4 regions of the Virgibacillus sp. DJP39 genome follow, and region 1 is predicted to be linked to each of the others. Evidence: riboswitches for the same ligand, from Rfam matches in the RefSeq annotation. Region 1 holds a riboswitch; each other region holds the start of a gene.
What was found. Region 1 has a riboswitch for S-adenosylmethionine ahead of ACOI1D_RS02155 (methionine ABC transporter ATP-binding protein). Riboswitches for the same ligand answer to the same signal wherever they lie in the genome.
Positions count from the first base shown of each region.

Region 2: another riboswitch for S-adenosylmethionine. It lies ahead of ACOI1D_RS12945 (homocysteine S-methyltransferase family protein); the one in region 1 lies ahead of ACOI1D_RS02155 (methionine ABC transporter ATP-binding protein).
Region 3: another riboswitch for S-adenosylmethionine. It lies ahead of ACOI1D_RS03205 (methionine ABC transporter ATP-binding protein); the one in region 1 lies ahead of ACOI1D_RS02155 (methionine ABC transporter ATP-binding protein).
Region 4: another riboswitch for S-adenosylmethionine. It lies ahead of ACOI1D_RS19560 (aminotransferase class I/II-fold pyridoxal phosphate-dependent enzyme); the one in region 1 lies ahead of ACOI1D_RS02155 (methionine ABC transporter ATP-binding protein).

Region 1 covers NZ_JBMERP010000003.1:61,512-66,589, reverse strand. Annotated here, with positions in the region: gene ACOI1D_RS02165 (MetQ/NlpA family ABC transporter substrate-binding protein) at 1-584, opposite strand, end outside; gene ACOI1D_RS02160 (methionine ABC transporter permease) at 597-1,265, opposite strand; gene ACOI1D_RS02155 (methionine ABC transporter ATP-binding protein) at 1,255-2,286, opposite strand; SAM riboswitch class I at 2,451-2,563, opposite strand; gene ACOI1D_RS02150 (thioredoxin family protein) at 2,640-2,951, opposite strand; gene ACOI1D_RS02145 (toprim domain-containing protein) at 2,965-3,324, opposite strand; gene gcvH (glycine cleavage system protein GcvH) at 3,452-3,835, opposite strand; gene ACOI1D_RS02135 (arsenate reductase family protein) at 3,866-4,222, opposite strand; gene ACOI1D_RS02130 (acyl-CoA dehydrogenase family protein) at 4,823-5,078, opposite strand, start outside.
Region 2 covers NZ_JBMERP010000038.1:22,728-27,075, reverse strand. Annotated here, with positions in the region: gene ACOI1D_RS12950 (5-methyltetrahydropteroyltriglutamate--homocysteine S-methyltransferase) at 1-1,041, opposite strand, end outside; gene ACOI1D_RS12945 (homocysteine S-methyltransferase family protein) at 1,108-2,157, opposite strand; SAM riboswitch class I at 2,257-2,357, opposite strand; partial or broken gene proB (glutamate 5-kinase) at 2,537-3,313, shown strand; gene ACOI1D_RS12935 (fumarylacetoacetate hydrolase family protein) at 3,368-4,303, shown strand.
Region 3 covers NZ_JBMERP010000005.1:5,139-10,216, reverse strand. Annotated here, with positions in the region: gene ACOI1D_RS03215 (HAD family hydrolase) at 1-438, opposite strand, end outside; gene ACOI1D_RS03210 (pyridoxal phosphate-dependent aminotransferase) at 697-1,869, shown strand; SAM riboswitch class I at 1,939-2,048, shown strand; gene ACOI1D_RS03205 (methionine ABC transporter ATP-binding protein) at 2,137-3,150, shown strand; gene ACOI1D_RS03200 (methionine ABC transporter permease) at 3,140-3,805, shown strand; gene ACOI1D_RS03195 (MetQ/NlpA family ABC transporter substrate-binding protein) at 3,823-4,650, shown strand; gene ACOI1D_RS03190 (YwbE family protein) at 4,703-4,900, shown strand.
Region 4 covers NZ_JBMERP010000103.1:4,384-9,461, forward strand. Annotated here, with positions in the region: gene typA (translational GTPase TypA) at 1-1,268, shown strand, start outside; gene ACOI1D_RS19560 (aminotransferase class I/II-fold pyridoxal phosphate-dependent enzyme) at 1,322-3,079, opposite strand; SAM riboswitch class I at 3,186-3,302, opposite strand; gene ACOI1D_RS19565 (hypothetical protein) at 3,673-3,933, shown strand; gene ACOI1D_RS19570 (hypothetical protein) at 4,161-4,478, shown strand; partial or broken gene ACOI1D_RS19575 (PQQ-dependent sugar dehydrogenase) at 4,588-5,078, shown strand, end outside.

The DNA.
Region 1 (5,078 bases):
GCTGCATCAATATCTGCAGAGAATTCCAAGTTTTTTGGGTTTTTAACAATGTCGTCAACAGTCGCTTCGATCTTGTTAACACCTTCTGCCAACTCAATTAATCCTTTACTTTCTAACAGAGAAAGTATTCGTCCATGATCAGCAACTGAGCGACTCATAATTACCTCAGTTCCCTCTGGAATTTTTTCAACACTATCGATGTTTTGAGAGTAAATTCCAATTGGTTCGATATGAATGCCACCAATTGAAGTAAAGTCATATCCCAGCTCTTCTTTTTGGTTATTTAAATAAGGAATGTGCTGGAAATAGTTCGCATCCAAATCACCACTTGCTAAATCTTGGTTAGGTAGTACATAATCCTGGTACTCTTCAATTTTCAATGTAATTCCTTTTTCTTCGAGAATTGGTTTAACTTGTTCTAAAATTTGCGCGTGTGGCACACTGGATGCTCCAACTTTGATAACTTCATTACTTTTTTTCTCGGAACTATTGGTAGTTTCTTGACTGCTTTCTTCTTTGCTACCTCCACAAGCTGCTAATGCTAATACTAATAAAATTGAAACTAATGCTAAAATCTTTTTCATTATTCTCGCTCCTTATCTTTTATCTAATTTGTTGGATATAAAGTCTCCAATGAACTGAAATATAAACACAATAATTACAATCAAAATGGTACAGACCAGTACGACATCAAAATCATGACGTTGGAACCCGTAGAAATACGCATAGTTTCCAAGTCCTCCTGCACCAATGACTCCAGCCATTGCGGTATAACCAATTAATGCTATTGCTGTAACCGTCAGGCCCGACACAAGTGCTGGCATTGACTCAGGTAACAATACACGAAAAATAATTGTACGGGTTTTCGCTCCCATAGCCTTTGCTGCCTCGACTACACCCTTGTCAACTTCCTTTAACGCTATTTCAACCAACCTACCATAAAATGGTGCTGATCCAATTATTAAAGCTGGCAGTGCCGCGTTTGGACCTCGTATGGTACCAATTAAAAACTCGGTAAACGGGAATAATAGTAGGATCAAAATTATGAATGGAATAGCACGAAAAACATTTACAATAGCCGCTACCAAAAGATTAACCGACTTATTTTGCCATATTCCATCTTTTGCAGTCAGATATAGTAGCAGGCCAAGAATAATTCCTATGATAAATGTTCCAATCAAGGAAAGAATAGTCATATAAAATGTTTCGTAAGTAGCCAGCCAAAAATCCTGTACATCTAAATTTGGAAATAACTTAGTGAGCATCTCGAATCACCTCAACTTCCACAGAGGTGCCATCATTCACAAAACTTATTGCTTTATCTAGCTCAGCATCTTCCCCATCCATTCGGACAAATAGCGTTCCGTATGCGCCTCGCTGTGTCTGGGTTATTTTACCTTGCAATATTGTAATATCAATGTTGTACGTTTTTGCAAGATGACTTATTAAAGCCTGATTTGTTGTTTCACCAATAAAATGAAGACGTACAATTCTCCCCTGGTCGTAGCTTTCAATAAGCTGATTGATACCTTCATTTTCATCATCAGTACCCATCACCTGCTGAACAAATTTCTTTGTAACCTGTTGTTGTGGTCTTAAGAAGATATCGAGAACATCTCCTTGCTCGACTATCTTACCGTTTTCCATAACAGCAACCTGATTACATATTTTTCGGATAACATGCATCTCATGAGTTATTAAGATAATTGTTAAGCCAAGCTTTTCATTAATATCCACCAATAAATCCAGAATAGAATTCGTTGTTTCTGGATCCAGTGCAGAGGTTGCCTCATCACAAAGTAAAACTTTAGGATTGTTGGCCAATGCTCTTGCAATACCGACTCGTTGCTTCTGACCACCACTCAACTGTGATGGATATGCATCCTCTCGACCAGCCAGTCCTACTAAACCAATTAACTCAGTGACGCGTCGTTCGCGTTCAGACCTTGATACCCCAGCTATTTCAAGTGGAAAAGCGATGTTATCTCTTACGGTCCTAGACCATAAAAGATTAAAGTGCTGAAAGATCATTCCAATCTCTTGCCTGGCAATACGCAGCTGTTTGGTGTTAAGTGCAGTAATCTCTTGTTCATCAATTACTATCCGACCACTCGAAGGTTCTTCAAGACGGTTTAACAGGCGTACAAACGTACTCTTACCGGCACCACTGTAGCCAATAACACCAAATATTTCACCCTCTTTTATTGTCAACGACAGATCATCGACTGCACGAATTGTTGATTTATTTGCTACAAATTGTTTACGTAAACCTTCAATTGAAATCATGTCAAACCTCCTTATGTCAAACATATTATTTTTAGAAAACTTGGCTTATCGCCAAGCCTTAGTTACATTTTTGCAGAATGAAAGTTTTATACTTTCATTACCAAAACCCAAAAAACGCCCTTCTGTAAGAGAACAGAAAGACGTTAAAAATAAGTCTTTACGTCCCCCCATCTGTCAAAGCAGCTGCTTTGCAGGAGTTAGCACCTTTCAAACAATAAATTGTTTGAAGGTTGCCGCGGTTTCTTAGGGCCAGCCCCTCCACCGCTCTAGATAAGAGAGTAAAATTATTCATTTAGTGTAAAAAGTATAAATCATATCCTACCACCTGTTTAAAGGTCTGTCAACATAAAAAATCAGGTCGCGAAAAGCTGTGGCTCATATTTTACTAAATAGCTATATATATTAGCTATTGATCGAAATGCATATATCTTTTCTTTAACCTGACTTTGGTCAACTACCAATAGACATGGAACACTTTCAACCTGCACTTCCTGCATGAATTCAGGATGTACGGATGCATTCATTTCGAAAAAAATATCCTCTTTATGGACTGATTCAATTTTGTTTAGCATTGTTTTAGCTAAGTGACACGTACCACAAAAAGGGGTATAAATATACAACAAAAAATGATCTTGCTGTAACACTTTATCTGTTATTGGTTGCATTACTATCACCTAATCACATAGTTAAATAGATAGGATTAACATCAATTCTTTTGTTTATTAATCCTATCGCAAGAATCGATCTTGGAGTTGTGGCTACTTCACGATACTCACTGCTCACATGAATATGCTCAGCATGCGGGAGTTCACGAGATAATTGCTTACGAAGCTTTATACCAGCAGCATCTTCATCTGCAAGAATAAAAACTTCTTTGTTATATAAATCATATGTGTCTAACATCTCATCAAATTTCGCTACCCCAAGAGTCCCGTTTGTACAGATAATCGTAATTGGTTCGCTGATTATCTTTTCAATCTGCTTCTTATCAGTTAATCCTTCAACAATAATTACTTTTTCAGATTCAGGTGTTATCATGACATATCACTCCTCATGAAATCAAGCCAAAACTTTCATACTATATTAATATGATGATAATAAGGCTGACTATACACCTTTTTAAGCAAGGAGCCAGTCAGCCTTTAATAATTATTGTTTAATTATATTAATCTTCTTCAATTACTGCTTCGTATTTTTCAGCAGTTAGCAATTCATTTAATTCTGATTCATTTGATAGTTCTACTACTACCATCCATGCTTTTTCATATGGAGACTCATTAACGAACTCTGGGCTATCTTCTAAATCTTCGTTGATTTCAACAACTTTTCCACTTACAGGAGCGTATAGTTCAGAAACGGTTTTAACTGATTCAACACTACCAAAAGGTTCATCAGCTTCTATGTCGTCCCCAACTTCTGGGAGTTCTACAAATACGATATCACCTAGTTCTGATTGTGCAAAATCTGTAATTCCAATTCGCACCTTTCCATCTTCTTTTTTTACCCATTCATGTTCCTCTGAATACAATAAGTCTTTTGGTAAGCTCATTAAAATCCCTCCGATAATAAGTTCTGGTTCCTAATGCCATGTATGATTAAAGATGTCTTCTTTAAATCCAATTGTAACCTTTTTGCCATCTGTGGTAATTGGTCGTTTTATTAACATACCATCAGAAGCTAAAATTTTGGCCATTTCCTCGTCAGATGCACCGCTGATTTCATCCTTGATATTTTTTTCCCGATAACTTTTCCCACTAGTGTTGAAAAACTTCTTAGCAGGAAGGTCACTTTTGTTCATCAAATCTAAAATATCCTGTTCTGAAGGTGTATGGTCAACAATATGTACACTAGTATAATCGATATTGTGATCATCTAGCCATTTCTTCGCTTTCTTGCAAGTGCCACAATTAGGATACCAATAAAATGTTAAAGCCACAAGCATTCCCCCAAACATTTCAATTACTGCCTATTTATTATAGCAAAATTGTACTTGATGGTCGAAAGAATTGTTTTAATTATAGGCTCTTTTCGTAAGTTTGTTGCACTTTAAGCTTTGCAGTTGATACATACTGCGACGTAATGTACCGCTGCGGAAATACACTACGCTTTCCGCGGGAGGCTTCGTGTATTTCCTTCGCTGTCGTAGTACTTAACAAGCGGTCATTCATCTAATCTTACTGATTGGAGCGGAGGGCAGTCGACTCCTGCGGGAACAGCACGTGTCTGAAGACCCCGCAGCGGTGGTTTCCCGCGAGGAGTCTGAAGCCGTGCCCGCGGAAAGCGACTGCCCGTAGCGGAAATCAATCTAGCGATAAATTACGTCGTAGTTTATACATTTTGTGTCAAAACAACTATCTTTTTGAAAACAGCCTTATTAGTAGAAAACCTTGGTTGTACTTATGGAGAAAGGAAATTTTTTATACTTTCCTTACTCCTAAGAAAGTCAGTAGAAAAACCCCGAATTCGTCAATTCTAATTTGTAGCCTTTACGTGTAAAAAAGCTGCAACCAGATGATTGCAGCTCTAAACCATATTTTTATACTACATAACGTTCTTCTTTAATGATTGTTGCAGCGATTTCACGTTTCTTCGCAATAACATTTGTTGGTGTATGACGTGTTAACTTGCGTAATGACGAAAGCATCATCCGTAGGTTGTCACCAGATTCAATTGCAATTAATGTTTCTTTTGCATCGGCCTCAACTCGGTTAAATGCTTCTTGTACATAAACTTGTGTATAAAGAAGTTTTTGTTTGTTTTTCTCTTCGCCTGTTTTATTAATTGCTTTTTCA
Region 2 (4,348 bases), on a different contig from region 1:
TTCTTCAGTTAACTTATTGCCATGGTGGGTTGATGCGAATCCACATTGTGGACTTAGGCATAACTGTTCAAGTGGAACATATTGTGAAGCTTCTTTAATGCGTGCTTTGATTGCTTCTTTGTCTTCTAATTCACCAGTTTTGGAGGTTACGACACCTAGAACTACTTGTGCACCGCCATTTGGAATATGATCTAGTGGTTTAAAATCTCCTGAACGGTCATCGTCATATTCCAGGAAGAAACCTTCAACATTTTCCTTTGCTAACAGGGTTGGTGCGATAAGTGCATAACTTCCTTCAAATGCCCAGGTAGATTGATAGTTTCCACGACATAAATGAGTTGTCACGACTAGATCTTCTGGTTTATTTTCCAAAGCACCATTAACAACACGTAATGCTAAATCAATTAGTTGTTCTCTTGAATATTTTCCGTCACTAAACGGAATATCGGGTGCGGAAAGCCCTGCAATGTAAACATCGTCTAATTGTAAATAACGTACTCCTGCTTTGTAAAATGCCTGTATTGCATCCTGATAAGCTTTTATAATGTCATTTGCATATTCTTCAATGTCTGAGTAAACAGCTTCATTTTGAATACCAACATTAAATAACTGATTTGGGCTAGGTATTGTTTGTTTCACAACTGCGCGGCCGTTAACGATTTCGTTTAATTCAACAAAGTCTTTTATATGTGGGTGGTCTGGGTTAAAAGAAACCTTTCCAGTGTTTCGTACATTGTATTTCTCTGTTTCCACTCCTTCGAACAAGTATCCCTGGTCTGGTACAAATCCTTCAAAGCCGTTTAAATGCTCAAGAAAGTCTAAGTGGAACCATGTACGTCTGAATTCACCGTCTGTAACTAATTCGAAACCAAGCTCAATTTGTTTATCAACTACCCGCTTAATTTCTTTTGTTTCAACTTCACGTAATTGTTCAGCTGTGATCGTTCCTTCTTTAAATTCTTTTCTTGCTTTGTGCAGGTTTTCTGGACGCAATAGGCTTCCAACATGATCCGCTCTGAATGGTGCTTTAGTTAAAGTAATTGACGTTGTATATTCCTACTTCCATTTATGATTTTGATGTTAAATAATGCTATGATTTAATCGGAGTTAGGCTTTTAATCGATAGCTCAAATTGTTCTCTTTTAGGGTTTCGTCTTTTCCAAATAAGAAATGTTTCTTCATGTCAGGGGAATACTTTGAATTAACTGCCTCAACACCGACAGCTTCTGCTACTGCGCGTAACATTGCTGGTGATGCCCCACAGCATAATCCGATGTAATTCACGCCTATATCCTTTGCTTCTTTTGCCCATTCTGCCAATTCATAACGATTATGATAAAGTGGGTCAAGAGCAGTCGGGAAAGTTGTTTCTGTAGGTAAATGACAACTGCATCCTCCATCAGGTAAGTTAAAGAATGTTGGATTTTCCTCCGTCGTGCGATAAGGAATCGGTAGAGCTCCAACATAACCATCCACATTATCTCTAATTTTTGCAATATATGGCTGCATTGTATCAGGTCCACGGAAACAGTTCATTCCGACTACCAAAGCACCCTTTTCTGAAAGTATTTTGCAGGATTCTTCAACACTGAATCCATCTCTTAAAATATTTTCTCCCATCAATCCTAGCGTAATAACCGCTGGAAGATCGTGCTTTAGTATTTCCTCTAATGCAATGACCGCTTCTTCGTGGTAATAAAATGTTTCCCCATTGATATAATCTACTGCTTCTTCTTTTGACCACTTAACCATCTCTGCAAAAATTTCTCTTACTTTGGTATGTGATTCGGGATCTTCAGGATCAAAGATGTTTGTATTTGATATATTGCCTGCCACTAACGCTTCTTCTACAGGGTGCTCTTTGGCAACTTCTTTAGCTAAGCGGATAGCATTTCTGTTAAGTGGTTCTAGTAAATCCTCCTTACCAATGATACGCATTTTCTCTCTATGCGCATTATATGTAAAGGCTAGCACAACATCAGATCCAGCTTTCATATAATCTCTATACGTTTCTTTCAGGGCATCAGGATTATCCAGTGCAACCTCGGGTACAAATGATCCCGCCTGTAAATATCCCCTGCGTTCTAATTCAAATAAGTAACCTTCACCTGCAATGACAGTTCCATCTTTCAGTCGATCTTCCAAACTACGCTTCATTCTTTTTCCTCCTTTTATTTCTTTTACTTTTGTATCACCAAAAATAAAAAAGCCACTTCTATAAATAAGAAGAGGCTTAGGCACCGTGGCTAGTTACTCTTCTTATCTTCAAGCCTTGCGCTTCTGGAATTGGCACAGTACAAAAGTAGTCTGTTGCCGAGGTATCAAAGGGCCAGTCCCTCCACCTCTCTGGATAAGAAAATTACATATTTAATTTGTATTTAATTAGTAGCATATATGTGATACTATTTAAAGTCAAGTAGAAAATTGAAAATTATTTATAGTTAAACAAAACGACACTGACATATACTAGCTATCAAACCATCACAGATTAACTGCCTGTCAGCTTTAAATAAATTTTTCCTGAGGAAGTGTAACTGTGAAGAAAAAGCGCATAGTTGTTAAAATTGGCAGCAGCTCTTTAACAAACGTAAAGGGTGAGATTGACCACGCAAGGTTAGATGATCATATTCAAGCGCTTGTGGAACTTCGTAAAGCAAACCATGAAGTAATTTTGGTCTCTTCAGGTGCAGTAGCAGCTGGATTTATAAGATTAGGTTATTCTTCTATACCGAGTACTATCAAAAGGAAACAGGCAGCGGCAGCAGTTGGCCAAGGTTTATTAATTCAATCCTATATAGAAAAATTCAGGGATTTAGAGATTGTTCCTGCACAGTTGTTATTAACACGGGATGACTTTTCAGACCCCGAACGATTCAGAAATGCACTTTCTACTATAACAGAGCTTTTAGACCACGGGATTTTACCGATAATAAATGAAAATGATACTGTTGCTATTAATGAGTTAACTTTTGGTGATAATGATATGTTATCCGCGCTTGTTAGTGGGTTTGTTAATGCTGATCAATTAATTATCTTGACGGATATTAATGGACTGTATGATGAAAATCCAAAAACAAACCCATTAGCAAAAAGATTGGATTATATTGAAAACATTGACGATGAAATGATGGAAGCAGCAGATAGTTCAGGTTCTAAATTTGGAACTGGTGGAATGAAGTCAAAGCTTCTTGCAGCAAAAACTGCTATGTCGTTGGGCGTGCCCATCTTTATCGGTGATGGGAGAGGGGAAAAGAAGTTGCTTGATATTTTAGATGGCTCAGGTGATGGCACTTATATATCTAATCCCTCAATCGAATACAGTGACGCAAGCAAATAAAACGTTTTTAACACACGAGGAGAGGTTTTAATGAAGCTAGTTAGCTATAAACATAAAAGTGAAGAACATGGAACTTTTAGAATTGGTTGTATGGTAACGAATAAAGTCGTTGATTTGCAGGAAAGTTATTGTGCATTATTAATTTCCAAAGGAGACAAGGAGTCTGCCCAGTTGATTGATAATCTGCTCCCGGCTGATCCTTCTTTATTCTTCTCAATGGGTGAAAGTGCATTGAAGAGGGCAGAGGAAGCTTTTGATTACAGTGTGGGTCAATCAGGTGAAAAGATGACATTTAATCAGGATGAAGTCAGTTTAGGGAACCCGATTGCATCTCCTTCAAAGATTATATGTGTTGGAAAAAACTACGCAGAACATGCTTTGGAGATGGAAAGTGATATTCCTGAATTCCCAGTCCTTTTCGCAAAGTTCAGTAATGCTTTAATTGGTCCAGAAGATACTATACAAAAATCGTCTTTTACAGAAAAACTTGATTATGAAGTGGAACTAGCGGTAGTCATTGGTGAAAAGGCATCACATATAAGTAAGGATAATGCGCTAAAGTATGTAGCAGGGTACACAATTGCAAATGATATCTCTGCACGTGACCTGCAAAAAAGAACGCCGCAATGGCTTCAGGGTAAGACGTTAGACAATAGTACTCCGGTTGGCCCATGGGTTGTGACTCCTGAGGAAGCTGGCAATCCATCCAATTTGTTCATTCGCTCATTTGTTAACGGCGAGAAACGTCAGGAATCTAATACGAGCAACATGATTTTCGATGTTCCGTTCTTAATAGAATTTATCTCAGGCTTAATTACACTCAACCCTGGTGATATTATTTTAACGGGTACACCAAATGGGGTAGGAGTTGCTATGAATCCACCGCGTTTTCTAAAAAATGATGATGTTGTAACATTAGAAATAGAAAATTTGGGCAAACTTGAAAACAAGGTGATCGAAGCATAGTAATTGTTGTGGAATACCACTAAAAAAATCTGCAAATTTTGACTT
Region 3 (5,078 bases), on a different contig from region 1:
ACTGAGAATTTTATCGTTTATCTGATGTTCAGGTCTAAGTTGTTCATTCTCTTTAAGATGAAATGCATCAATAAATGCTTTCGTTGCATCGGAGTTAAGTGATGTATAGTAATTTTTCTCACTTGTATAAATGACGATATCATGTTGGAATTTACGAGCGGTCTCAAGAAAATAATCAGTTGTTTGGGAATTCATTGGCTCGTTAACTAATGTATTTTTTTGGTGGATAGCGAATGCGCCATTGTAGCCTATAAAGGAGTTCACCTTTAATTCCTCGGCTAGTCCATAAACCTCATGAAGCGGACGTCCTGTGGCTATAAAAACATCGATGCCTTGCTTTTTAACTTGTTCAATAGCATCTTTAGTTGAGTCCATTACTGTATGGTCGGGGCGTAAAATAGTGCCATCTATGTCTAAAAATAGTGTATGGTAAGTCATGTTATCTCCTTTTTTCGTTTAAGATGTAGTTTATTCTATCACAATTGCTTGTTTTATAACATGATTCCGACAAGGGAAGCAGTAATTGATTTGCATATTAAGTACCGGAAATCGTAATGAACTGATTGTTATATAGCAAGTGGTGAAGTATTTCTTCAAAATTTTTGTTTGATCCTAGTCGCTTCTTTTTCCTTCTTTACAAACTTTTCAACCAAGTCTATTATTAGTTACAATTAGTAAAGTGGGGAAGTGACGTAAATGCATAAATTTGAGCAATCCGATACATTAAAGCGGCTGCCTGAACAGTTTTTTGCGAAGCTTGTAAAAAAGGTTCAGCAAATAAAAAGTGAGGGACATGACGTAATAAATTTGGGGCAAGGGAATCCTGATTTACCTACACCAGAGAATATAGTAGAAGCTTTGCGTGATGCAGCGCAAGATCCGATTAATCATAAATATTCTCCTTTTCAGGGCTTTTTATATGCGAAAAAAGCAATGGCGGATTTTTACAAAAGGGAGTATGGAGTTGAGGTAGATCCAGAAACGGAGGTAGCACTATTATTTGGTGCAAAATCTGGACTCGTAGAACTAAGTCAATGTTTGTTAAATCCTGGTGATTTGGCATTATTGCCCGATCCAGGTTATCCAGATTACATGTCTGGGATTGCACTGGCAAATGCAAAAACAGAATTAATGCCTCTGCTTGAGGAAAACAATTTTTTGCCTGACTACAGAAAAATTTCTGAGGATGTTTTTCAAGAAGCTAAATTGATGTTTTTAAATTACCCGAACAACCCGACATCTGCGACTGCAACAAAAGCTTTTTTCGATGAAACAGTTTCTGTAGCCAAAAAAAATAATATCTGTGTTCTTCATGATTTTGCGTATGGTTCAATTGGCTTTGATGGTCAAAAACCACAGAGCTTCTTGCAGACAAAGGGAGCGAAGGACATTGGTGTAGAAATGTATACATTGTCAAAAACCTATAATATGGCTGGGTGGCGTGTTGCGTTTGCAGTGGGGAACAGCTCAGTAATTGAGAGTCTCAACTTAATCCAGGATCATTTGTTTGTGAGTTTGTTCGGTGGTGTACAATATGCTGCAGCCGAGGCATTAAATGGTAATCAGGATACGGTTGAGGAGTTGGTATCTATCTATGAAAGTCGACGTGATTGTTTCATCGAGAAACTAAATGAGCTCGGCTGGAAGGTACAGGCTCCAAAAGGAACGTTTTTTGCATGGCTACCAGTACCAGAAGGATATAGTTCAGAGGAATTTGCTGACTTATTATTGGAGAAAGCCCATGTTGTTACAGCACCAGGGAATGGGTTTGGAGCTGCTGGGGAAGGTTACGTCAGAGTAGGATTGCTGGCAGACGAAGCTAGATTGACAGAGGCAGCCAGGAGAATAGGCGAGCTGAAAGTTTTCTGAAAAAGGTTATTGACAAACGGATCAAACGGCTATATGATTAGTCTTAATTAATTTTTACAACAACTACATATCTTATCCAGAGTGACGGAGGGATCAGGCCCGTTAATGTCACAGCAACCTTCCTTTTGGAGTGGTGCTACTTCCTGCAGAATGAAGTTTACCATTCTGAGAGATAAGGATTGAATACAACAATCAACCCCTCTTTCATTATGGAAGAGGGGTTTTTACGTTCCAATCTTTAGAGTGAGACAAGAAAGGGGACAGCTGATGATTGAACTTCAGGATATAGAAAAGATTTATTTTACAAAAAATCAACAAGTAGTTGGTGTTGATCGTGTTTCATTGGAAGTCAACAAAGGTGAAATTTACGGGATTGTTGGCTACAGTGGTGCTGGTAAAAGTACGTTGCTCAGGTGTATGAACATTCTGGAGCGTCCAACTTCAGGAGCTGTCCTTGTTGGCGGTGTTAACTTACTAACGTTGTCACCAAGAGAGTTGCGAACAGCAAGACAATCAATCGGAATGATTTTTCAAGGATTTCATTTAGTCGCTTCTAAAACAGTATTTGAAAATGTGTCATTTGCATTAAAAGCAGCGGGAATTGGAAAGGTCAGTCGTAAATATAGAGTAATAGAACTACTGGAATTAGTAGGTTTATCTGACAAAGTTAATCATTACCCAGCTCAGCTAAGCGGTGGTCAAAAGCAGCGAGTCAGTATTGCCAGGGCGCTTGCGAATAATCCGAAAGTGCTATTGTGTGACGAGGCAACGTCATCACTTGACCCCAGCACTACCAAGTCCATCTTGGCTTTATTGAAAAAAATTAATACAGAACTTGGCATCACAGTGGTTTTAATAACACATGAGATGGAGGTTGTAAAAGAAATTTGTCATCGTTGTGCAGTTATGCAGGATGGCCGGATTGTTGAGAGAGGTCCCGTATATGACATTTTCTCAAAACCAAAAGAGGAGCTAACCAAAAACTTTATTCAAACTATATTACAATTTACTTTACCTGAAAAGCTACTGGCTGCGTGTGAGGGTACACTAGTAAAGCTTCAGTTTCGAGGAAAGCTTGCTGAAGAAGCAATCGTATCCGATATGTTGCAGGGCTTTCAGGTTAGCGGAAATATTTTACACGGAAAAGTTGAATATATTCAGGATGCACCACTTGGAATCTTTATTATGGAATTGAACGGAAGTAAGGATGAAGTGGAAAAAGCAATTGCTTATTTAGAGAATCGCGTGAAACAGGTGGAGGTGATTCAATATGGAATTTAGCCGGTTGATTGAAATTTTGCCAGAGTTAAATACTGCTTTCTTTCAAACACTGTACATGGTTGGTATTGCGCTGCTTGTTGCTATTGTGATCGGTCTTCCGCTTGGGATTCTGTTATATGTGACTGACAAAGGGTTCTTTTTGGAAAATAAAGTAGTAAAAGGTATTGCGGGTATAGTCACAAACCTTATTCGCTCCATTCCATTTATCATTCTACTAATATTTCTGTTACCTTTTACAAACGAAATATTGGGGACAACAATTGGTCCAACTGCAGCGGCAGTACCGTTATCCGTTGCAGCTATTCCATTTTTTGCGAGAATAGTAGAGTCCTCAGCCAGGGAGATTGATAGAGGAGTAATTGAAGCAGCGATTTCAGTAGGTGCCTCTCCTTGGATGATTATAAAGGATATTATCTTGCCTGAAGCAAAACCAGGGATAATTAGTGGCCTTACAATTACAACAATTAGCTTAATCGGTTATTCAGCGATGGCTGGTGCAATTGGCGGCGGAGGTATTGGAGATTTGGCGATAAGATATGGTTATTACCGCTACGATGATTTAGTAATGTACACGACGATAGTAGTCTTAATAGTACTAGTTCAAGTGATTCAATATACAGGGGACTTTATTGCAAAAGCAGTAAACAAACGATAAAAGGGAGGAATTATAAAATGAAAAAAGGTTTAGGATTAATTTTTACTTTATTAATAGTGTTGGTGCTTGCTGCTTGTGGATCAAATGAGGGTGCAACTGGTGGATCAGGTGATGACAAGAAGGTAATCAATTTTGGCGCAACGGTCGGACCTTATAGTGACATGGTAACAAAGGCATTGAAACCATTACTTGAGGAAAAAGGATACACGGTTAAAAATACGGAGTTTAGTGATTATATACAACCAAACAAGGCGCTCCACAACGGTGACTTGGATGCCAATTTATTTCAGCATAAAATATATTTTGAAGCCTTTGAAAAAGAACATAACATGGATCTATCTGAAATAAAAATAGTACCAACAGCTCCAATGGGTGTTTATTCAAACAAATATGATTCACTAGAAGCAATCGAGGATGGTAGTGCAATTACAATTGCAAACGATCCAACTAATCTCGCAAGAACTTTAATTATGCTACAGGATGCTGGATTAATAAAAATTAAAGACGATATTGATCCACTACGTGCAACTATTGATGATGTAATTGAAAATCCTAAAAATCTTGTTTTCCAACAAGTAGAAGCCGGGCAATTACCGCGAACCGTTGAGACTGAAGATTTGGCAGCAGTACCGGGGAATTATGCACTAGCAGCAGATTTAGATTTACTAGATGCATTGGTTCTTGAAAATATGCCTGATGATTATCGCAACAGGGTAGTTGTAAATACAAAAGATCTAGATACAAACTGGGCAAAGGATATCAAAGAAGTTATTGAATCACCGGAATTTGAAGAAATTATCGATGAGAAGTTTAAAGGATTTGGTAAGCCGGAGTGGATGAAGTAAGCAAGATTCTCATGTATAATGAAACTAGCTTTAGCTAGAGAGGGTCGTTAACATGACAGTTGATGGAAGATACCGGGATCAAGTGCATCCGGGGCTGGAAGTAGATGTAGTATTAAAAAAAGACCAACGTACTGGTCAACTGACTAATGGTGTGGTAAAGGATTTGTTAACAAAATCTTCATTTCATCCACACGGAATAAAAGTTCGCCTTGAAGACGGCCAGGTTGGTCGTGTGAGTACTGGCAAATAAAATAACCGCTACCTCTATTAAGTGGGGGTAGCGGTTATTTTTTCTAACAAGACACCTAAACAGCCACGTCCAGCTCCAGCGCCCATTACCTAGTGTCGCACATGACCTCCTTACGATAACAGTTCGACATTAGTCGAACGTCCTACAGCTTACGCTCTTCATGTTTCCTATATCTCAT
Region 4 (5,078 bases), on a different contig from region 1:
TCAAGACGATTTTAGAAAATATTCCAGCACCAGCTGATACGTCAGTAGACCCTTTGCAATTCCAGGTAGCGTTACTTGATTACAATGATTACGTTGGAAGAATCGGTGTAGGCCGTGTATTCCGTGGAACAATGAAGGTAGGACAGCAAGTTGTTTTAATGAAGGAAGATGGGACACAGAAAGCATCCCGTATTTCTAAATTATTCGGTTTCATTGGCCTGAAGCGTATCGAAATTGAAGAAGCAAAGGCAGGAGATATTGTTGCAGTTGCAGGGCTTGAGGATCTAAACGTTGGGGAAACAATTTGCCCACCGGATCATCCGGAAGCTCTACCATTCCTTCGCATTGATGAGCCAACTTTACAAATGACTTTCCTTGTAAACAACAGCCCATTTGCAGGAAAAGAAGGTAAGTATTTAACATCAAGAAGAATAGAAGAGCGTTTATTAAAGCAACTTGAAACAGATGTTAGTCTGCGTGTTGATCCAACAGAATCACCAGACGCATGGGTTGTTTCAGGTCGTGGAGAACTGCACCTATCTATTTTAATTGAAAATATGCGTCGTGAAGGCTATGAGTTACAGCTTTCTAAGCCACAGGTAATCATCAGAGAAATTGATGGTCAAAAATGTGAACCAGTAGAGCGTGTACAGGTTGATGTTCCTGAGGAATACACTGGTGGTGTAATGGAATCACTTGGTGCACGTAAAGGTGAAATGGTTGATATGATAAACCATGGTAATGGTCAGGTTCGTATTGAATTTAAAGTTCCTTCACGCGGATTAATTGGTTATGCTACCGAATTCATGTCTCAAACACGTGGTTATGGAATTCTAAACCATACGTTTGATAAGTATGAACCAATCATCAAAGGTCAAGTTGGTGGTAGAACGAAAGGTGTTCTAGTTGGACTTGACACTGGAAAAGCATCCACATACGGTATCATGCAATTGGAAGACCGTGGTGTAATCTTTGTTGAACCAGGTACAGAACTATATGCTGGTATGATTGTTGGCGAGCATAATCGTGACAATGACTTAACAGTTAATATAACAAAAGAAAAGCATTTGACAAACGTTCGTTCAGCAAATAAAGACCAAACGTCTACGATTCGAAAAACAAGAACAATGTCGTTAGAGGAAGCAATTGAGTACCTTAATGACGATGAATATTGTGAAGTAACACCTGAATCAATTCGTTTACGTAAAAAAATCCTGAACAAAAGTGAACGTGAAAGAGCTTCAAAGAAATCAACTTCTATAGGATAAATAAAAACAGTGAGAGCTAATTAATTTAAGCTCTCACTGTTTTTTTGGTTCATTTACACTTCAACAGGTGTATTGGCAGGATTGTTCCCTCGTACACGGATAGCTTCCTGATAAGGATTTTTGTTTGAAACGAGAGTAATTCCAGCTGCACCAGCTTGGTCTGTAAGATGATCATCGGCTAATGGATTTTCAACCCACAGAATTCTACCCTGTTTGTTGATGAGCTGTTCAATTGTTGTTGGCAAAACCTTACCGTTTAACCATACTGCATCAACGCCATAAGGGACTTCGTCAAGCTGTTTATAGGATTCCTGACCAAGGATTTTTTCTTCTGATTCGCTAATCGCTACAAGATGGAAACCGAGATTTTTAAGTTGTTCAGCACTACTGTAGTGACTACTTGACGAATCATCAAGGCCAAATACTGCTATTACTTTTTTGCTTACTGCCCCATTGTCCCGTTTAAAAGGAGAGCCTACTAACCATTTAATGGCGTCGTCTGTAGAGGAACTGATTGTTTCAGCTGAATTTGTTGCTTTAGCTATGGCTTGATCCAAATCTGCTAAAATGTCTTCAGTGGATTCAATTCCGATAGATAAACGAACCAGTTCCTCTGTAACACCGCTTTGTTTTAAACCCTCTTCACTTAGCTGTTGATGGGTTGTTGAAGCTGGATGAATAATAAGCGATTTTGCGTCGCCAACATTCGCAACATGCGACCAGAGTGTCACACTGTCAATCAGCTTTTTGCCTGCCTCAAGACCACCTTTAACCCCAAAGGTTATTACGGATCCAAATCCATTGTTAAAATATTTTTTTGCCAAACTGTGAGATGGATGGTCTTTAAGTCCAGGATAATTCACCCACTCGACTGCTGGATGTTTCTCTAGGTATGCAGCGACTTCCTTTGTATTCTTATTGTGACGTTCAATACGTAAATGTAATGTTTCTAAGCCTTGTAAAAGTAAAAATGCACTGTGTGGACTTAAGGCCGCGCCAATATCACGGAGAAGTTGAACCCGTAATTTAATTGCGAATGCTGCCGGGCCTACGTCAATATAACGGAGTCCATTATAGCTTTCATCGGGTTCAGTAAATCCAGGGAACTTTTCATTATCAAAATTAAAACGGCCCCCATCAACAACAACACCGCCAATCGTTGTACCATGACCACCAATCCATTTGGTTGCAGAATGTACCACGATGTCAGCACCGAAAGTGAGTGGTTTTGTAACATATGGAGTTGCAAATGTATTATCAATAATTAATGGGATGCCATGCTCATGGGCGATTGCTGCGACGGTTTCAACATCGAAAACATTAAGACTTGGGTTCGTAATAATCTCTCCAAAAACAGCTTTTGTTTTATCAGTCAGTGCTGCACGGATTTCTTCTGGATCGGTAGCATTAACGAATTTAACATCTATTCCATAGCGTGGTAACGTATTCGCAAACAGACTGTATGTCCCGCCATATAAATTACTATCTGCAACAATCTCATCACCTGCACCAGCCACGTTTAAAATTGCAAGTGTAATTGCGGCCATACCAGAAGATGTTGCGACAGCAGCAACACCATCTTCAAGCAAAGCTATTCGTTGCTCAAAAACATCTACTGTAGGATTTCCAATGCGAGTATAGATATTTCCGGGTTCTGCAAGACCAAATAAGTTTTGTGCATGTTCTGTATCGCGAAATAAATAGGAAGTTGTTTGATAGATAGGGACAGCTCGTGAACCTGTTGTTGGGTCAGGTTGCTGACCTCCGTGAAGCAGTACTGTTTCCGGGTTGTGAAGATTGAAATTTGACATTAATAATTCCTCCTTTAGTGGTAGGCTATTAATGGTCTGGGAGTATAAAAAGGAGGGAAAATAAAAAACCACCTTCCTAAGAAGAGGGCGTTTGTAACCGGTCCTCCCCTTATCTTCCAGATCATTATTGACCTGTAGGATTTAGCACCTTTCACAGCTAAAGTATAGCCAGATGGTTGCTGGGCTTCACAGGGCCTATTCCCTCCGCCGCTCTTGATAAGAGTTATTTGAATTTAACGATAATTATATATCCAATAGTTACTTCCGTCAACCATTAATTTATAAAAAATTGTTGTAGGTTATAAAAATCTATAGACCTTGTCCTAGCCTAACTTCGGGATATACACTATCACTCCGAGTAAGATGTGTTATCTACTCAACCATGGATACAAAAAATAATAATTCATTTTTTCAGAGTTATCTATGAATTATTGGATTTATGGTAAAATAAATATAAATTTAGTACAGAATCTAATTTTGAGAAGGCTTTCATTGCTGTGTTTACCATTTTTTCAGCCCCTTACTTTTTAACCGCAATTCTCGTAGGGATAACTGTATTAAGTTAATGTACTATATTTAAGGGGTAATGAAATTTGGATATATTTTTGTTGGTTATGATTGTTTTTTTCAGCTCTGTAGCTTTTTATTCAATACATCTATTCCTGCCAAAAAAGAAGAAACTTAAATATGTTATTTGTTCGGTTTTTATCTTATTTAGCATTTGTGCTTGGTTATATGTCTGGTTTGGAAAAGGATGGGTGGCATCTGCAGTATACGGAACCACATCATTAATCCTTGGGGTGATTTTGTCCACTATTGCCTTAACTTTTGATTTATATGATAAAAAGAAATAGTGAAATCCATAGATTATTATCAATAATTCCTTCTACATGAGGCCAACGGAATAAAGATTTCATAAGCCAAACTGGAAGGTTATTACTTAATCCAGCTAAACAGTTTTATTTTTCTATAAGGTATATGAATAAATCAGAGCTTGTATGTAAAAAGCATTAGTGAATAAGAGTCAGAGACTTTTTAGTGATTTTGTTCGTCAGATATACCAAGAAAGGATAGGGTTATCATGAGAAAAATATTAGCACTTGCGTCTATGGTAATTCTTCTGTTCGTTATGAGTTGTGTTAACGACAATGAAGCAAACTTTCAAGGGGAAATTATTGAAATGAAAGAAGAAAGTATCCTTGTAGCAAATAGTGAAGTAGACCCAGAAGCAAGCTATCCAACTTATGATATTTTGGTGGATAACAAAACTGAAATCAGTGGAGAGGTTGCAATTTTTTCAGAGTTGAAGTCAGGCCAAAAAGTAAAAATTTGGGTTGTAGATGTTGGACCTAATAATCAAATTGATAACAAAGTAGCGGATAAAATCATTGTTCAGTGAAGATATATCCAAGCAAAAAAGCGGACACCAGGAACGTTATTTTATGGGATTTGAAGCTTATACAAAACAACGTTAAACTATAGCAAACAAAACTAAGTTGGGAGAGATAATGTTGAAAACTTTCTTTGCAGCATTCTGTTTACTTTTTTTACTAGTTGGTTGTTCAGAAGAAACAGTTGATAAACAAACTCCACCCAACAGTAATGCGGAATTCAGCGTTATTGCAAAAAATTTAAATGAACCGTGGGAAATACAACTTATAAACGAAACGTTCTATATTAGTGAAAGAACTGAAGCAATTGTAACAGTAGAAAATGGGGATCAGACAAGGAAAACAGTTAACTTTGACCAAGAAATATCAAATCAGGCAGAAGCTGGCCTGCTGGGTATAGCCATTAATGAACCAAAAGAAGCCTTTGCTTATTATTCCTATCAGGAAAATGGAGAATATTTTCAACGTGTTATTAGAATGAGAGAAACCAAAAATAGTTGGCAGGAAATAGAGATATTGCTCGACAAAATTCCAGGCGGTAAATACCATCAGGGTGGAAGAATTGCTATCGGTCCAGATGACAAGCTGTACATTACTACTGGTGATGC